DNA from 2 places in the Brachybacterium phenoliresistens genome. Region 1 is predicted to be linked to the other one. Evidence: predicted binding sites of a transcription regulator. Region 1 holds the regulator's gene; the other holds the start of a gene.
What was found. The regulator HrcA, encoded in region 1, represses chaperone genes, less so after heat shock. The targets are predictions, from matches to a motif close to TTNGCACTCGNNNNNNNCGAGTGCNAA.

Region 1 (7,192 bases):
GCTCGTCGATGCGGACGGTGGTCTCGTTGCGCACTTCGATCATGGGGTCATGCTCCTCGGGGTCCGGACGGGGACGGGCCGCCGCGGCGGCGGGACTCGCGGTTGCCGCCCGGCCCGACCTCCCAGCGGCCGTAGGCCTCGACGATGTCGCTGACCAGGCGGTGGCGCACGACGTCGCGCGAGGACAGGCGGCAGAAGGCGATGTCCTCGACGCCGGAGAGGACCTGCTCGACCACCCGCAGGCCGCTGCGCTGGCCGCCGGGGAGGTCGACCTGCGTGACATCGCCGGTGACGACCATGGTCGAGTTGAAGCCCAGGCGGGTCAGGAACATCTTCATCTGCTCGGGCGTGGTGTTCTGCGCCTCGTCCAGGATGATGAACGCATCGTTCAGGGTGCGCCCGCGCATGTACGCCAGCGGCGCGACCTCGATGGTGCCGGCGCCCATCAGCCGCGGGATCGACTCCGGGTCGAGCATGTCGTGCAGCGCGTCGTACAGCGGCCGCAGGTACGGGTCGATCTTCTCGTTGAGGGTGCCGGGCAGGAAGCCCAGCCGCTCCCCCGCCTCGACGGCGGGCCGGGTGAGGATGATCCGGTTGATGCGCTTGGCCAGCAGGTGCTGGACGGCCACGGCCACGGCGAGGTACGTCTTGCCGGTGCCGGCAGGGCCGATCCCGAACGTGATCGTGTTCTCCTCGATCGCGTCGATGTAGGTCTTCTGGCCCAGCGTCTTGGGGCGGATGGTGCGCCCGCGCGAGGACAGCACGGCCTGCGAGAGCACCTTCTCGATGCGCTCGCCGCCCAGCCGGTCGTCGCCGTAGAGCGCGGCGGCGCGCTGCACCGCCTCCGCCGTGACGCCCTGCCCCTTGGCGGCCATCTCGATCAGCGAGCGGATGATGTGCTCGCTGCGCCGCAGGGCCTCCTCGGTGCCGCGCAGGGTGACCTGGTGGCCGCGCACGTGCACGTCCGTGTCGGGGACCACGTCCTCGAGCGCGGCCAGCGCCTGGTCGTTCTCGCCCAGCACCTGGAAGGGGCTGAGGTGGTCCGGGATCGCCAGCCGGCGCTCGCGTACCTCGGGTGCGCGGCCGGGGACGGATTCGAGATCGGTCACATCTCTCCTTCTGCGAGCTCTCCGCTCGCCAGGACGTGGGCGTGCACGTGGAAGACGGTCTGCCCGGCGCTCGCGCCGGTGTTGAAGATCAGGCGGAACTCCCCGTCGGCCAGCTCCGCGGCGACGTCTCGGGCGACCTCGACGACGTGGGCGAGCAGCTCGGGCCGGGAGGTGAGGTCGCGGACGTCCCGGTGGTGCTCGCGCGGGACGACGAGGACGTGGACCGGGGCCTTGGGGGCGAGATCGCGGAAGGCGATGACGGCATCGTCCTCGTGCACCCGATCCGAGGGGATCTCCCCCGCGACGATCCGGCAGAAGACGCACGCGTCGTCGCGCAGGGCGGGAGCGGCGGATTCCATGGGGGGAAGTCTACGCGTGCGCGCGCCGCGCCCCGGAGCTCCCGCGTCGTGGCCGTCCGGGCCCGGCCCCTCCGGCAGCGGCGGGCGCCCTCCGGGATCGTTGAATGTTGAAGGGATCACAGCGGAATCGGGAAGATCCGCTGGCCCGCGAGGGTTGGACCCGTCATGGCTACCCTTGGAATCATCGTCTCCAGCACCCGCCCGAACCGCATCGGCGGGCACGTCGCCCAGTGGATCACCGAGCACGTGGACGGCTGGGACACGGACCTGATCGACCTGCGCGAGGTGCAGCTGCCCTCCTTCGACGAGCACAGCGCTCCGAAGGCCGGCCTGGAGCGCGCGACCGACCATGCGAAGGCCTGGGCCGAGCGCATCGGCGCCCTGGACGCCGCGATCATCGTCACCCCGCAGTACAACGGCAGCTACCCCGGTGCGCTGAAGAACGCGATCGACTACCTCTACGAGGAGTGGAACGGCCTGCCCACGCTGCTGGTCGGCTACGGCTGGGGCGACGGCGCCGAGGTGCTCGAGCTGCTGGAGCGCCTCATGCGGCGCTTCGAGACCGACCTCGTCGGCGAGCTGGGCCTGGGCTTCGGCGCGGACCTGTCCCCCGAGGGCGCGATGGGCGTGCGCCCCGAGAAGCAGCAGGCCCTGGTCGAGGCGCTCGCGGCCCTGCGCGAGAAGGCCGACCAGCGCTCCGGCGCCGTCGTCGCCTGACCCTCCCCTCCTCCTCCCTCTCCCCCGATCACGACAGGGCGGGCGCCGCACGGCGCCCGCCCTGTCCGCATCTCCGCAGCCCGGCGGCGGGCCGCATCGGCCTCGATGCGCCTGCTCCGCGCGTCCGGCCCCGGCGAGAGGGCCCGGCGAGAGGGCCCGGCGACAGGCTCAGCCCCAGCGGCCGATGAGGGCGCTGATCGCGGCGATCGCCGCCGGTCCCGCCGTCGAGGAGCGCAGCACCTCCGGCCCCAGCAGCACGCTGCGGGCCCCGGCCTCGCGCAGCGCCGCGATCTCCTCCTCGGCGATACCGCCCTCCGGGCCCACCACCAGCACCACGGCAGCCCCCTCGCGGCCCTGCAGCGCGCGCAGCGGCGCGGCGAGATCGACCAGCGCCGCGCTCTCCTGCTCGTGCAGCACGAGCACCATCGAGCCCTGCTCGGCCCATTCCCGGGTGCGGCGCACGAGCACGGCGGTGTCCACCGCCTCCTCGACGACGGGCACGCTCGGGCGCCGGGACTGCTTGACCGCGGCGCGCACGGTCGCCTCCCACTTGGCGCGGCCCTTGCGCAGCTTCTCGCCGCGCCACACCGACACGCTGCGCCGCGCGATCCACGGGACGAGGACATCGGTCCCGAGCTCGGTGGCCGCCTCGACCGCCTGCTCGTCCCGACCCCCGGTGGCGAGGGCCTGGACCAGCACGAGGGCGGGGCGGCGCGGGACCGCCGGGACCGGGTCCTCCAGCAGGCGCAGCTCCAGGGACTCCTTGGCCGCCGCCACCACCTCGGCGACCGCCTGGGCACCCGCCGGGTCGGTGAGCAGGACCCGCTCCCCGGGGCCGATGCGCGCGACCTTCGCCGCGTGGCGCCCCTCCTCCCCGGTCAGCGCCAGCCCCTCCCCGCGGCGCGCCGGCGACAGCGCGCCGTGCGGCACGAGGAACGCCGCGGGAGTGGCCGGCATGTCAGAGATCCCGGAAGCGATCGCGGATCTTGTCGAAGACTCCGCCGTGGCGTCGCCCGCCGGTGCGCGGGGTCTCCTCCCCGCGCAGGGCGGAGAACTGCTCGAGGAGATCCTTCTGCTCGTCGGTCAGCCCCGTGGGGACCTCCACGTCGATCTCGACGCGGATGTCCCCGCGACGCTCCCGCCGCAGCGGCGTCACGCCGAGGCCCTTGAGGGTGATCTCCTCGCCGGGCTGGCTGCCGGGACGGATCTGCAGCTCCTGGACGCCGTCGAAGGTCTCCAGGGGGACCGTCGCGCCGAGGGCCGCGGAGGTCATGGGCACCGAGACGTGGGCGACGAGGTCCTCCCCGTCGCGGGTGTAGATCTCGTGCTCCTGGACCGCGAGCTCGACGAAGAGGTCGCCGGCCGGGCCGCCCGCCTCGCCGATCTCGCCCTCGCCGCGCAGCTGGATGCGGGTGCCGTTCTCGACGCCGGAGGGGATCTTCACGGTGAGCGTCTTCTCGCTCTGCACGCGCCCGTGGCCGGCGCAGCTGGGGCACTTCGACTCGATGATGTCGCCATGGCCCTCGCAGGCGGTGCAGGGCGCCATGGTGACCATCTGGCCCAGCAGGGACTGCACCACGCGCTGGACGTGGCCGGTGCCGTTGCAGGCGCTGCACCGGGTGGGCGAGGTGCCCTCCGCGCAGCAGGAGCCGTGGCAGGCCTCGCACAGCACGGCCGTGCGGAAGGTGACCTTCTGCTCGGTGCCGAAGACGACGTCGCGCAGATCGATGGTGGTGCGGCGCAGGATGTCCCCGCCGCGGCGCTGGCGCGGCACCGGCCCCTGCCCGCGGCCGCGCATGCCCGAGGCGCCCGCGAACATGTCGAAGATGTCGGAGAAGTCGAATCCGGCGCCCCCGCCCCCGGGGAAGCCGCCGCCCATGCCAGGCCCGCCGCCCATGTCGTACTGGCGGCGCTTGTCGGGGTTCTTGAGCGTCTCGTAGGCCTGGGAGACCTTCTTGTACTTCTCCGCCGCGTCCGGATCGGGGTTCACGTCCGGATGCAGGGTGCGGGCCGCCTTCTGATAGGCCTTCTTGATCTGGTCCGTGGTGGCGTCGCGCGGCACGCCGAGCAGGTCGTAGTAGTCCTCGTTCACGAAGCGGTGTCCTTGGTCGATGGGTGGTGTGCGGAGGGGCGGCGGGCGCGGCCGCTCACTCCAGGAAGCGATGGATGTAGCGGGCCAGGGCCTGCACGGTGGAGATGCCGGTGACGTAGTCCATGCGGGTGGGGCCCAGGATCGCCAGATGCGACCCGGCACGGTACCCCGCCCCGACGAGAGACGCCTGGGTGAGGGATCGGTTGCGGTTCTCCTCGCCGATGCGCACCTGCACCGTCCCCGGCTCGGCGCCCATCTCCGAGAGCAGGCGCAGCAGCACCAGCTGCTCCTCCAGGAGGTCCAGCAGCGGCTCCATGTCGCGGGCGAAATCAGCGGCGGAGCGCGCCAGGTTCCCCGTGCCGGCCATGACGATCCGATCCTCGGTGCGGGAGGCGGCGAGGGCGGCGACCACGTCGGTGACCTCGCGCACGGCGTCCTGATCGGCGGGCGCCGTGGCGGCGACCAGCCGGGCCAGGCCCCGCTCGACGTCGTTGACCTCGCGTCCGCTGACGGCCCGCAGCAGTCCATCGCGCAGGCCCTCGTAGAACTCGGCGTCCCGCGGCTGGGCCAGGGCGATCGTGCGCTGGTCCACGCGGCCCGCCTCGGTGATCAGCACCACCAGCAGGAGCGAGTCGGCGACCTTGACCAGCTCGACGTGGCGCACCCGCGCCTGCTGCGGCGCGGGGTACTGCACCATCGCGACCTGGTGGGTGAGCTGCGAGAGCAGGCGCACCGTGCGGAAGAGGAGCTCGTCCACGTCCCCGGCGTCCTCGAGGAACGTGCTGATGGCGCGCCGCTCCCCGGTGGAGAGCGGCTTGATCGTCGCCACGTGGTCGACGAAGGCGCGGTAGCCCTTGTCGGTGGGGACGCGGCCCGCGGAGGTGTGGGGCTGGGTGATCAGCCCTTCCTCCTCGAGGACGGACATGTCGTTGCGGACGGTGGCGGCGGACACCCCGAGGTCGTGCCGATCCAGCAGCGACTTCGAGCCGACCGGTTCGCGGGTCGAGACGAAGTCCTCGACGATCGCACCGAGGATCTGGAGCTTGCGCGGGTCCATGCCGTCCGCCTCCCGTCTGCGTGGCTGGGGCCGGGTCCGATCGTCACAGTTGGCACCCGGCGGTTCCGAGTGCCAATGCTACGCGCTCCGGGCGGGTCTCCGCGGGAGGCGTTCGCCACCGGGGTACCGTGACGGCGTGTCACCGAACGCCTTCCCCGATCGCTATGGCTCCGATGTGCTGAGCTCCCCCGCGGCCCACCATCGGCGCCGCCCCGTCGCCCGCGACGTCCCCGTCTCCCGGGGTCTCGTCGTCGAGGAGGCCTCGACCGGCTTCACCGGCGCGGTCACCCGGCTCGAGAAGATCGCCGGCGAGATCGTGGTCGAGCTCGAGGACGGCCGCGGCGTGCTGCGCTCCTTCCCGCTGGGCCCCGGGTTCATGATCGACGGCAGCCCGGTGCGCCTGGTGCGCCCCGTGCGCTCGGGCCCGGCGGCCCCGAAGCGCTCCGCGAGCGGCTCCGTCTACGTCGAGGGCGCCAAGGCCCGCACCGCCCGCGCCTCCCGCATCTGGGTCGAGGGCAAGCACGACGCCGAGCTCGTGCAGAAGGTGTGGGGCCACGACCTGCGGATCGAGGGCATCGTCGTGGAGATGCTCGACGGCGCGGACAACCTCGCCGAGCGCGTCGAGGACTTCGCCCCGAACCCGCAGCGGCGCCTGGGCATCCTCGTGGACCACCTCGTGCCGGGCTCGAAGGAGACCCGCATCGCCCAGCAGGTGATGAGGATGCGCGGCGCCCAGGGCAACGTGCTGATCCTCGGCCACCCGTACGTCGACGTGTGGCAGGCCGTGCGCCCGGCCCGCGTGGGGCTGACGGCATGGCCGCACATCCCCAAGGGCACCGACATCAAGCACGGCACCCTCGCCGCGCTCGGCTGGCCGCACGAGGACCAGGCCGATGTGGCCCGGGGGTGGCAGCGCATCCTGTCCACCGTGCGCTCCTACGCCGATGTGGAGCCGACGCTCTCGGGCCGCATCGAGGAGCTCATCGACTGGGTGACCGTCCCGCAGGAGTGACCCTCGCGCATGGGTGACCGTCCCGCAGGAGTGACCCTCGCGCATGGGTGAGCCGTCCTGCAGGACGCGCAGGCTCGCCGTCGGGTCCAGGGCGCCGTCGGGTCCAGGGCGCCGTCGGGTCCAGGGCGCCGTCGGGTCCAGGGCGCCGTCTGGTCCAGGGCGCCGTCTGGTCCGGGGCGTCGCCGCGCCCGGCCAGTGGCCCCGGCTCCGCGGAGTGCGCGGTCCGCCCCCGCCCCGTTCCGGCGCTCCCCCAGGATCCTGGGGGTTCTCCCCCATGACCGGGCCGGGCGGCACCCGATACGCTCAAGGGGACCAACGACCACCTCGTCAGGGAGACGCCATGAGCACCCCGAGTCATGACCACGGCCAGGACACCTCCGGGACGCCCTGGGGCACCCCGCCCGCGCAGTCGGGCGCCGAGCAGCCCGCCGCCGAGCAGGCAGGGGCCGAGAACGCGGCGCCCGCCCCGGCGCAGGACCCCTACGCCACCCCGGCGGCGCCCGTCGCCGGCGGGGATCCCTACGGCGCCTCGCACGGCTCGGCCGACGGCGCCGCCGCCCCGGCCGCGCAGCCCGACTGGACCCAGCCCGGGGAGCCGGCTGCGGCCGCGCCGCCGGTCGGCGGCACCCCGGGCGGGACCCAGCCCGGGGAGCCGGCTGCCGCCGCGCCGGCGGTCGGCGGCACCCCGGGCGGGACCCTCCCCGGCGCCTCCCAGCCGGACCCCTACGCCGCATCGGCCGCCTATGCGGCGCAGCAGCAGGGCCAGAGCGCGGGACAGGATCCCTCCGGGGCTCCGCAGAGCCCCTACGGCGCGCAGCAGAGCCCGTACGGTGCACCGCAGCAGAG
Region 2 (7,192 bases), on a different contig from region 1:
CTGGCGCTGTCCGATGCTCTGGTGCGGGTGCCGGCCGGCGTCGACATGGTGAACGATGGGGACATGCTCGAGACCCTGCTGCTCCCGGGCGCCGGCGCATGACCGGCGCAGACCTCTCCCATGTGCGCGAGGACGGCTCCGCCCGCATGGTCGACGTGACCGACAAGGCCGTCACCTCCCGCGCCGCCACGGCCCGGGCCGTGCTGCGTACCCGCCCCGACGTCATCGACCGCATCGCCGAGGGCACCCTGCCCAAGGGCGAGGCCCTGCCCGTGGCGCGCATCGCCGGGATCATGGGCGCCAAGCGCACCCCGGACCTCATCCCCCTGTGCCACCCGCTGCCGCTGTCCGGGGTGGAGCTGGACCTCGACCCCCACGACGACGTCGTCGAGATCCGCGCCCGGGTGCGGACCCGCGGCGTCACCGGCGTGGAGATGGAGGCGCTGACCGCCGTGAGCGTCGCGGCGCTGACCGTCTTCGACATGATCAAGGCCGTCGACCACCTCGCCGTGATCGAGCAGATCCGGGTCGAGGAGAAGTCCGGCGGGAAGAGCGGCGACTGGAGCCGGGGCGATGCGCCGGCCGCAGCCGCAGGCCCCGAGGAGCAGGAGGGCCCGCGATGAGGGAGATCCCCGCCCGGCGCAGCGACGCCGACTGCCGCATCCCCGATCCGGAGAACCCGGCGCTCCTGCTCGGCAGCGCGCGCGTGGTCATCGCCTCGACCCGTGCGGCCGACGGCACCTACGAGGACCGCACCGGCCCCCTGCTGCACGCCTGGCTCGCAGGCCGCGGCCTGGACATCGGCCCCGTCGTCGTCGTGCCCGACGGCCCCGAGGTGGGGCGGGCCGTCGGCGCGGCGATCGCGGACGGCGTGGACGTGCTCATCACCTCCGGCGGCACCGGCATCTCCCCGAGCGACGTCACCCCCGAGCAGACGGCTCCCCACCTGGACCGGGAGCTGCCGGGGATCCTCGAGGAGGTGCGGCGGCGGGGCCTGGCGAACTCCCCGGCCGCCCTGCTCAGCCGCGGCCTCGCCGGCATGGCCGGGCGGACCGTCGTGGTGAACCTGCCCGGGTCCCGCGGCGGGGTGAAGGACGGCATCGCCGTGCTCGACCCGATCCTGGACCACCTCCTGGACCAGCGCGACGGCGGTGGCCACGCATGAGCGGCCCCGGCTCCGCCGCGCCGGACGGGCCGACCGAGCAGACCGCGACCCCGAGCGCCGCGGTCCCCGACGCCGTGGCACCGGAGCGTGCACCGGAGGCCATCGGCCGCACCCCCTTCGGCGCCGACCCGCAGCAGCTGCGTGTCCCCGGCGACCCGGCGCTCGGCGAGGCCGGCGCGCGCGTGCGCCGCGCGAGCGTGGGGGAGGAGCCGATCTCCGTCGAGGAGATGGCCCGCGCCGTCGCCGATCCGCGCTGCGGGGCCGTGGTCACCTTCGACGGGGTGGTCCGCGACCATGACGGCGGGCGCACCGTGCTCTCCCTGGACTACAGCGCCCACCCCCTGGCGCAGCAGGCGCTCGCCGAGGCCGCGCGGGACGTGGCCGCGAGCCATGAGGACGTGCTCATCGCCCTCGCGCATCGCATCGGCCCGCTGCGCATTGGCGACACCGCCCTGGCCTGCGCGGTCGCGGCGCCGCACCGCAAGCTCGCCTTCTCCGCCTGCGACGCGCTGGTCGACGAGGTCAAGCGCCGCGTCCCCATCTGGAAGCACCAGCGCTTCGCCGACGGCGAGGCCGAATGGGTCGGTGCCGGCGGCTGACCCCGCACCGCCGCCCGCACCGCGCCGCCCCGCCCCCGCGCCGCCCTGCCCCGCCCTGGCCGCCCCCGTATCGCGCCGCCCTGCCCTGCCCCCGCGCGGACGGCTGTCGAGTGCCGGCTGGCGAGCCAAAATCGGCCCATTCTGGTTCGCCAACCGGCACTCGTGCCGTGGCCGGTGCGGGCCGACGTGCCGTGGCCGGTGCGGGCCGGCGCGCCGCGGTGCGGTTCACCCGGGGGACATCTGCGAGGGCTAGCGTCGGGCCATGCGCATCCTGCACCTGACCGACACGCATCTCTTCGCCGATCCCGCCGCCCGGCACTACGACCGCATCGCCACCGCCGATGCGCTGCGGGCGGTGCTCGAGAACCTCTCCGGGCTGCGGGGCGTGGACCTCGTGGTGCACTCGGGGGACGCCTCCGAGGACGGCAGCGTCGCCAGCTACCGCCTGCTGCACGAGATGCTGGACCCGTTCGCCGCGCGGCTCGGGGCGAAGCTCGTGGTCGCCATGGGCAACCATGACGTCCCCGCCGCCTACGCGCAGGTCGCCGGGCCCGGCGACCACGCCGCGCCCTACCAGGACCGGGTGGTCACCACCGGCGACGGGGCGCGGGCGGTGGTGCTGGACACGAGCGTCCCCGGCGCCGGCTACGGCCATCTCGACACCGTGCAGCTGGACTGGCTGCGCCGGATCCTCGCGGTGCCGGCCCGCCGCGGCACCGTGCTGGTGCTGCACCACCCGCCGCTGGCGGCGGCCACCCCCCTGCTGCGCGCCCTGGACCTCGACGGGCTGGACGAGCTCTCCGCCGCGATCGAGGGCACGGACGTGCGCGTGATCCTCTCGGGCCACTACCACCACGCCCTCGACGGCCGGCTGGGCTCGGTGCCCGTGCACGTGGCGCCGGGGGTGACGAACGTGGTCGACCCGCTGGGCGCGGATCAGCACGAGCGCGCCCTCGCGCTCTCGGGGGCGAGCCTGGTGGAGTTCGACGGGCGCAGCGCGCAGTCGGCGCCGCGGATCACCACCTCCGTCTGGCCGAACGCGGGGGACCTCCCGGCCGACGGCGACCCCGGGCAGCGGCTCGCGCCGGTCTACGACTTCGACGAGGAGGCGGTGCGCGGCATCGTCGAGGCCGCCGGGCGCCGACACGTTTAGCACTCGTCTTGCGCGAGTGCCAAGGCGGTCCTAGAGTTGTCCCCGTTGGCAGTCACCTGGCCCGAGTGCCAGAGCTGCCAGACGGGTCCCCACCCGGTCGGCACCGCGACGACGACCGCTCCGGGGATCCGAACCCGGAACTCTCAGAGTCATTCATCGAAGAAGGAGTGGATCCGCATGTCGGTCTCCATCAAGCCCCTCGAGGATCGTGTCGTCGTCAAGCCGCTCGAGGCAGAGCAGACCACGGCCTCCGGCCTGGTCATCCCGGACACCGCGAAGGAGAAGCCCCAGGAGGGCGAGGTCGTCGCCGTGGGCGAGGGCCGCTTCGACGACAAGGGCCAGCGCGTCCCGATGGACGTCAAGGTCGGCGACAAGGTCGTCTTCTCCAAGTACGGCGGCACCGAGCTGAAGTACGGCGGCGAGGAGTTCCTCATCCTGGGCTCCCGCGACATCCTCGCGATCGTCGAGGCCTGAGCCCATGGCGAAGGAGATCATCTACGACGAGGAGGCGCGCCGCGCCCTCGAGCGGGGCGTCGACCACCTCGCGAACACCGTCAAGGTGACGCTCGGCCCCAAGGGCCGCAACGTCGTCCTGGACAAGAAGTGGGGCGCCCCCACGATCACCAACGACGGCGTCACCATCGCCCGGGAGATCGAGCTCGAGGATCCGTTCGAGAACCTCGGCGCCCAGCTGACCAAGGAGGTGGCCACCAAGACGAACGACGTCGCCGGTGACGGCACCACCACCGCCACCGTGCTGGCCCAGGCGCTCGTGCACGAGGGCCTGCGCAACGTCACCTCCGGCGCCGCCCCGGCCGCCCTCAAGCGCGGCTTCGAGGCCGCCGTCGAGGCCGTCTCCGCCAAGCTCGGCGAGATCGCCATCGAGGTCGACGGCAAGGAGCAGATCGCGAACGTCGCGTCCGTCTCCAGCCAGGACCGCGAGATCGGCGAGCTCCTCGCCGAGGCCTTCGACAAGGTCGGCAAGGACGGCGTCATCACCGTGGAGGAGTCCTCCACCACGGCGATGGAGCTGGACTTCACCGAGGGCATGCAGTTCGACAAGGGCTACATCTCCCCGCACTTCGTCACCGACGCGGACCGCCAGGAGGTCGTGCTCGAGGACGCCTACGTGCTGCTGAACCAGGGCAAGATCTCCGCCGTGGCGGACATCCTGCCGCTGCTGGAGAAGGTCGTCGAGTCCGGCAAGCCGCTGTTCGTCATCGCGGAGGACGTCGACGGCGAGGCGCTGTCCACGCTCGTCGTGAACAAGCTGCGCGGCACCTTCAAGGGCGCGGCCGTCAAGGCCCCCGCCTTCGGCGACCGCCGCAAGGCCATGCTGCAGGACATCGCGGTGCTCACCGGCGCCCAGGTCGTCACGGCCGATCTCGGCCTGGACCTGAAGACCGTCGGCACCGATGTGCTCGGCCACGCCGGCCGCGTCGTCATCACCAAGGACACCACCACCATCGTGGGCGGCGCCGGTGACGACGAGGCCGTCTCGGACCGGGTCGCGCAGATCCGCTCCGAGATCGCCGCGACCGACTCCGACTGGGACCGCGAGAAGCTCCAGGAGCGCCTCGCCAAGCTCGCCGGCGGCGTGTCCGTCATCAAGGTGGGCGCCCACACGGAGGTCGAGCTCAAGGAGAAGAAGATGCGCATCGAGGACGCGGTCTCCGCGACTCGTGCGGCCATCGAGGAGGGCATCGTGGCCGGTGGCGGCAGCGCCATCGTCCAGGCGGCCTCCGTCCTCGAGGGCGACCTCGGGCTCACCGGTGACGAGGCCGTCGGCGTCCGCGCCGTGGCCAAGGCCCTGGCCCAGCCGCTGCGCTGGATCGCGGAGAACGCCGGCCTCGAGGGCTTCGTCGTCGTCGAGAAGGTCAAGGGCGAGCAGGTCGGCCACGGCCTCGACGCCGCGACCGGCGAGTACGTCGACCTCGTCGCCGCGGGCATCATCGATCCGGTCAAGGTCACCCGGTCGGCGCTGCGCAACGCGGCCTCGATCGCGACCCTGGTCCTGACGACCGAGACGCTCGTCGTCGAGAAGAAGGACGACGAGGAGGCCTGATCCTCGCGCCCCCGGGGATCCGATCCCCGGATCGCAGGGCGGGCGGTACGACCGAGGTCGTGCCGCCCGCCCTGCGTGCATCCCGCCCGTCCGACCGGCGGCGCCTGGCGCCTCCCGGACGGGCGAGCGGCCTACTATGACGTCGTCGCAGTCCACACAGGAGGGGAGGGGATCCGTGAGCCGACCAGGCCGCCGTGACAGCTCGCCCGTCGCGCAGTCCACCCGGATCTTCGGGCCGCCCGCCCCCGCGGTGATCGGCACCGTCCTCGCATCCTTCGTGTTCGTCATCGTCCTCGAGTTCCTCGTGCTCATCAGCTTCGTGGGCCAGCGCCTGTGGAACCACCCGCTGATGCTCCACGACCTCGTGTTCACCCTGCCGCTGCTTGGGTGGGTGCTCGTGCTGGCCGCGAGCATCGTGATGGTCGCGCGGATCGTCACCACCTGGCTGCAGCTGACCGACGTCGGCGTGGACGTGCACGGCCTGTTCCGCCGCAGCATCACCATGACCTGGGCCGAGGTGGGCCGCGTCGTCGCGGTGCAGCAGATCGACCGCGGGGCCTCCCCGGCGGAGATGCTCGAGCGCTCCGGCTCCCCCTACGACGGGGTCTTCGTGCTGGACCGCGGAGGGCGGCGCCTGGTCAACGTCTCCGGGCGCTTCTTCGGCTTCGGCGCCCAGCATGCCATGGTCGAGCGGGCCCGCGCCGCCGGGGTGGAGGTGCGCGACATCGAGCTCATCACGCCCCGCGAGCTGCACGCCCTGGAGCCCCATGCGCTTTCCTTCATCGACCGCCACCCCCACCTCGTGCTGCTGGGCCTGGCGGCCTTCTACGTCGCGCACAACGTGCTGACCTTCGTCATCTGGGGCCTGTGAGCGAGGGCTCCGGGCCCGGCGGGCCCGCCGCGGGCGCCGGGCGCGCCCCGGACGCCGGCCACCCCGCATCGGGTGCCGACCACCCCGCATCCGGTGCCGACCAGCCCGCCCCGGGGGCCCGCCCGGGCCGCGCCGCCCGGCGCCGCCTGCGGCGTCCCACCCCGCCGCTGCCGCAGCGCGAGGGGCTGGACCCCCTGCGGGTGCGGCTCGAGGCCGGCGGACGGGCCCTCGACGCGCTCGCCGCGCGGCTGCCCGCCCTGCGCGACCCGGCGGCCACCGACCTCGCGCTGCGCTTCGCCCGCGGGGAGATCGTCCGGGGCTCCGGGCGCCCGGTCGCGGCCGATGAGGAGCTCGCCCCCGGCACCGAGCTGTGGCTGCACCGCGAGCTCGCCCCCGAGCACGTCCCCGAGGTCGCGCTGCCGATCCTCCTGCACGACGAGCACCTGCTGGTCCTGGACAAGCCCCACGACATGGCGACCATGCCCCGCGGCGCGCACATCCGCTCCAGCGCCCTGGTGCGGCTGCGGCGCCTCACCGGGATCGAGACCCTCACGCCGCTGCACCGCCTGGACCGACGCACCGCAGGCGTGCTCGCCTTCGGCATCCGCCCCGAGGAGCGGGCCGCCTACCAGAGCCTCTTCGCGCGCGGCGAGGTCGAGAAGGAGTACCGCGCACGCGTCCAGGAGCCGCCCGCGCAGGACGGGCCGCCCGCGCAAGACGGACCGGCCGCTCAGGACGGACCGCCCGCGCAGGACGGGCCGAGCTGGGCGCCGGGGGAGGCCTTCACCCTGCGCGACCGGCTCGTGCGGCGCCGCGGCGCGCTGCAGACGCAGGTCGTGCCCGGCGAGCCCAACGCCCTCACGCACGTGCGGGTGCTGGGCTCCGCGCCGGGGGTGCGGGACCTCGCCCTCATGCCGCGCACCGGGCGCACCCATCAGCTGCGCGTGCAGCTGGCCCATCGCGGCGCCCCGATCCTGGGCGACGACCTCTACCCGCAGGTGCGGGCCCTCGGCCCCGAGGACCCGGTGCTGCACCTGCTGGCCCTGCGCCTGGCGTTCCGCGACCCGATCACGGGCGCCCCGCGCGAGCTGATCAGCGGCCGCCGCGTACCCTGAGGGCGTGATGGTGGACGAGGACGGCGCGCCGGGCGCCCTGGAGGAGGCCGCGCCCTCCCCGCGCCGCACCCGCGACGGCCTCGTGCTGGTGGGCCCGAGCATCCGCGCGCGATACCTCCCCGGAGCGCTCATCGGCCTGCCGATGGTCTCCCTGCTGCTGGCCCCCTTCGTCGCGGCCGGCCTCGAGCAGTGGCGCGACGCCCGCGTCGCCGCCGGCGCGGGCG

Region 2: groES (co-chaperone GroES) is a predicted target of HrcA. The motif match lies at 2,963-2,989, and genes of this name have one in related genera.

What each region holds. Positions count from the first base shown of each region.
Region 1 is NZ_BAAAOW010000001.1:413,413-420,604, forward strand. It holds gene ybeY (rRNA maturation RNase YbeY) at 1-43, opposite strand, end outside; gene ABD234_RS01900 (PhoH family protein) at 48-1,109, opposite strand; gene ABD234_RS01905 (histidine triad nucleotide-binding protein) at 1,106-1,468, opposite strand; gene ABD234_RS01910 (NADPH-dependent FMN reductase) at 1,634-2,185, shown strand; gene ABD234_RS01915 (16S rRNA (uracil(1498)-N(3))-methyltransferase) at 2,354-3,142, opposite strand; gene dnaJ (molecular chaperone DnaJ) at 3,144-4,277, opposite strand; gene hrcA (heat-inducible transcriptional repressor HrcA) at 4,333-5,334, opposite strand; gene ABD234_RS01930 (DUF3097 domain-containing protein) at 5,471-6,346, shown strand; gene ABD234_RS01935 (DUF4870 domain-containing protein) at 6,687-7,192, shown strand, end outside.
Region 2 is NZ_BAAAOW010000003.1:323,591-330,782, reverse strand. It holds gene ABD234_RS09130 (molybdopterin molybdotransferase MoeA) at 1-102, shown strand, start outside; gene moaC (cyclic pyranopterin monophosphate synthase MoaC) at 99-623, shown strand; gene ABD234_RS09120 (MogA/MoaB family molybdenum cofactor biosynthesis protein) at 620-1,165, shown strand; gene ABD234_RS09115 (molybdenum cofactor biosynthesis protein MoaE) at 1,162-1,764, shown strand; gene ABD234_RS09110 (metallophosphoesterase) at 2,027-2,917, shown strand; gene groES (co-chaperone GroES) at 3,095-3,391, shown strand; gene groL (chaperonin GroEL) at 3,396-4,982, shown strand; gene ABD234_RS09095 (hypothetical protein) at 5,158-5,853, shown strand; gene ABD234_RS09090 (pseudouridine synthase) at 5,850-6,968, shown strand; gene ABD234_RS09085 (hypothetical protein) at 6,976-7,192, shown strand, end outside.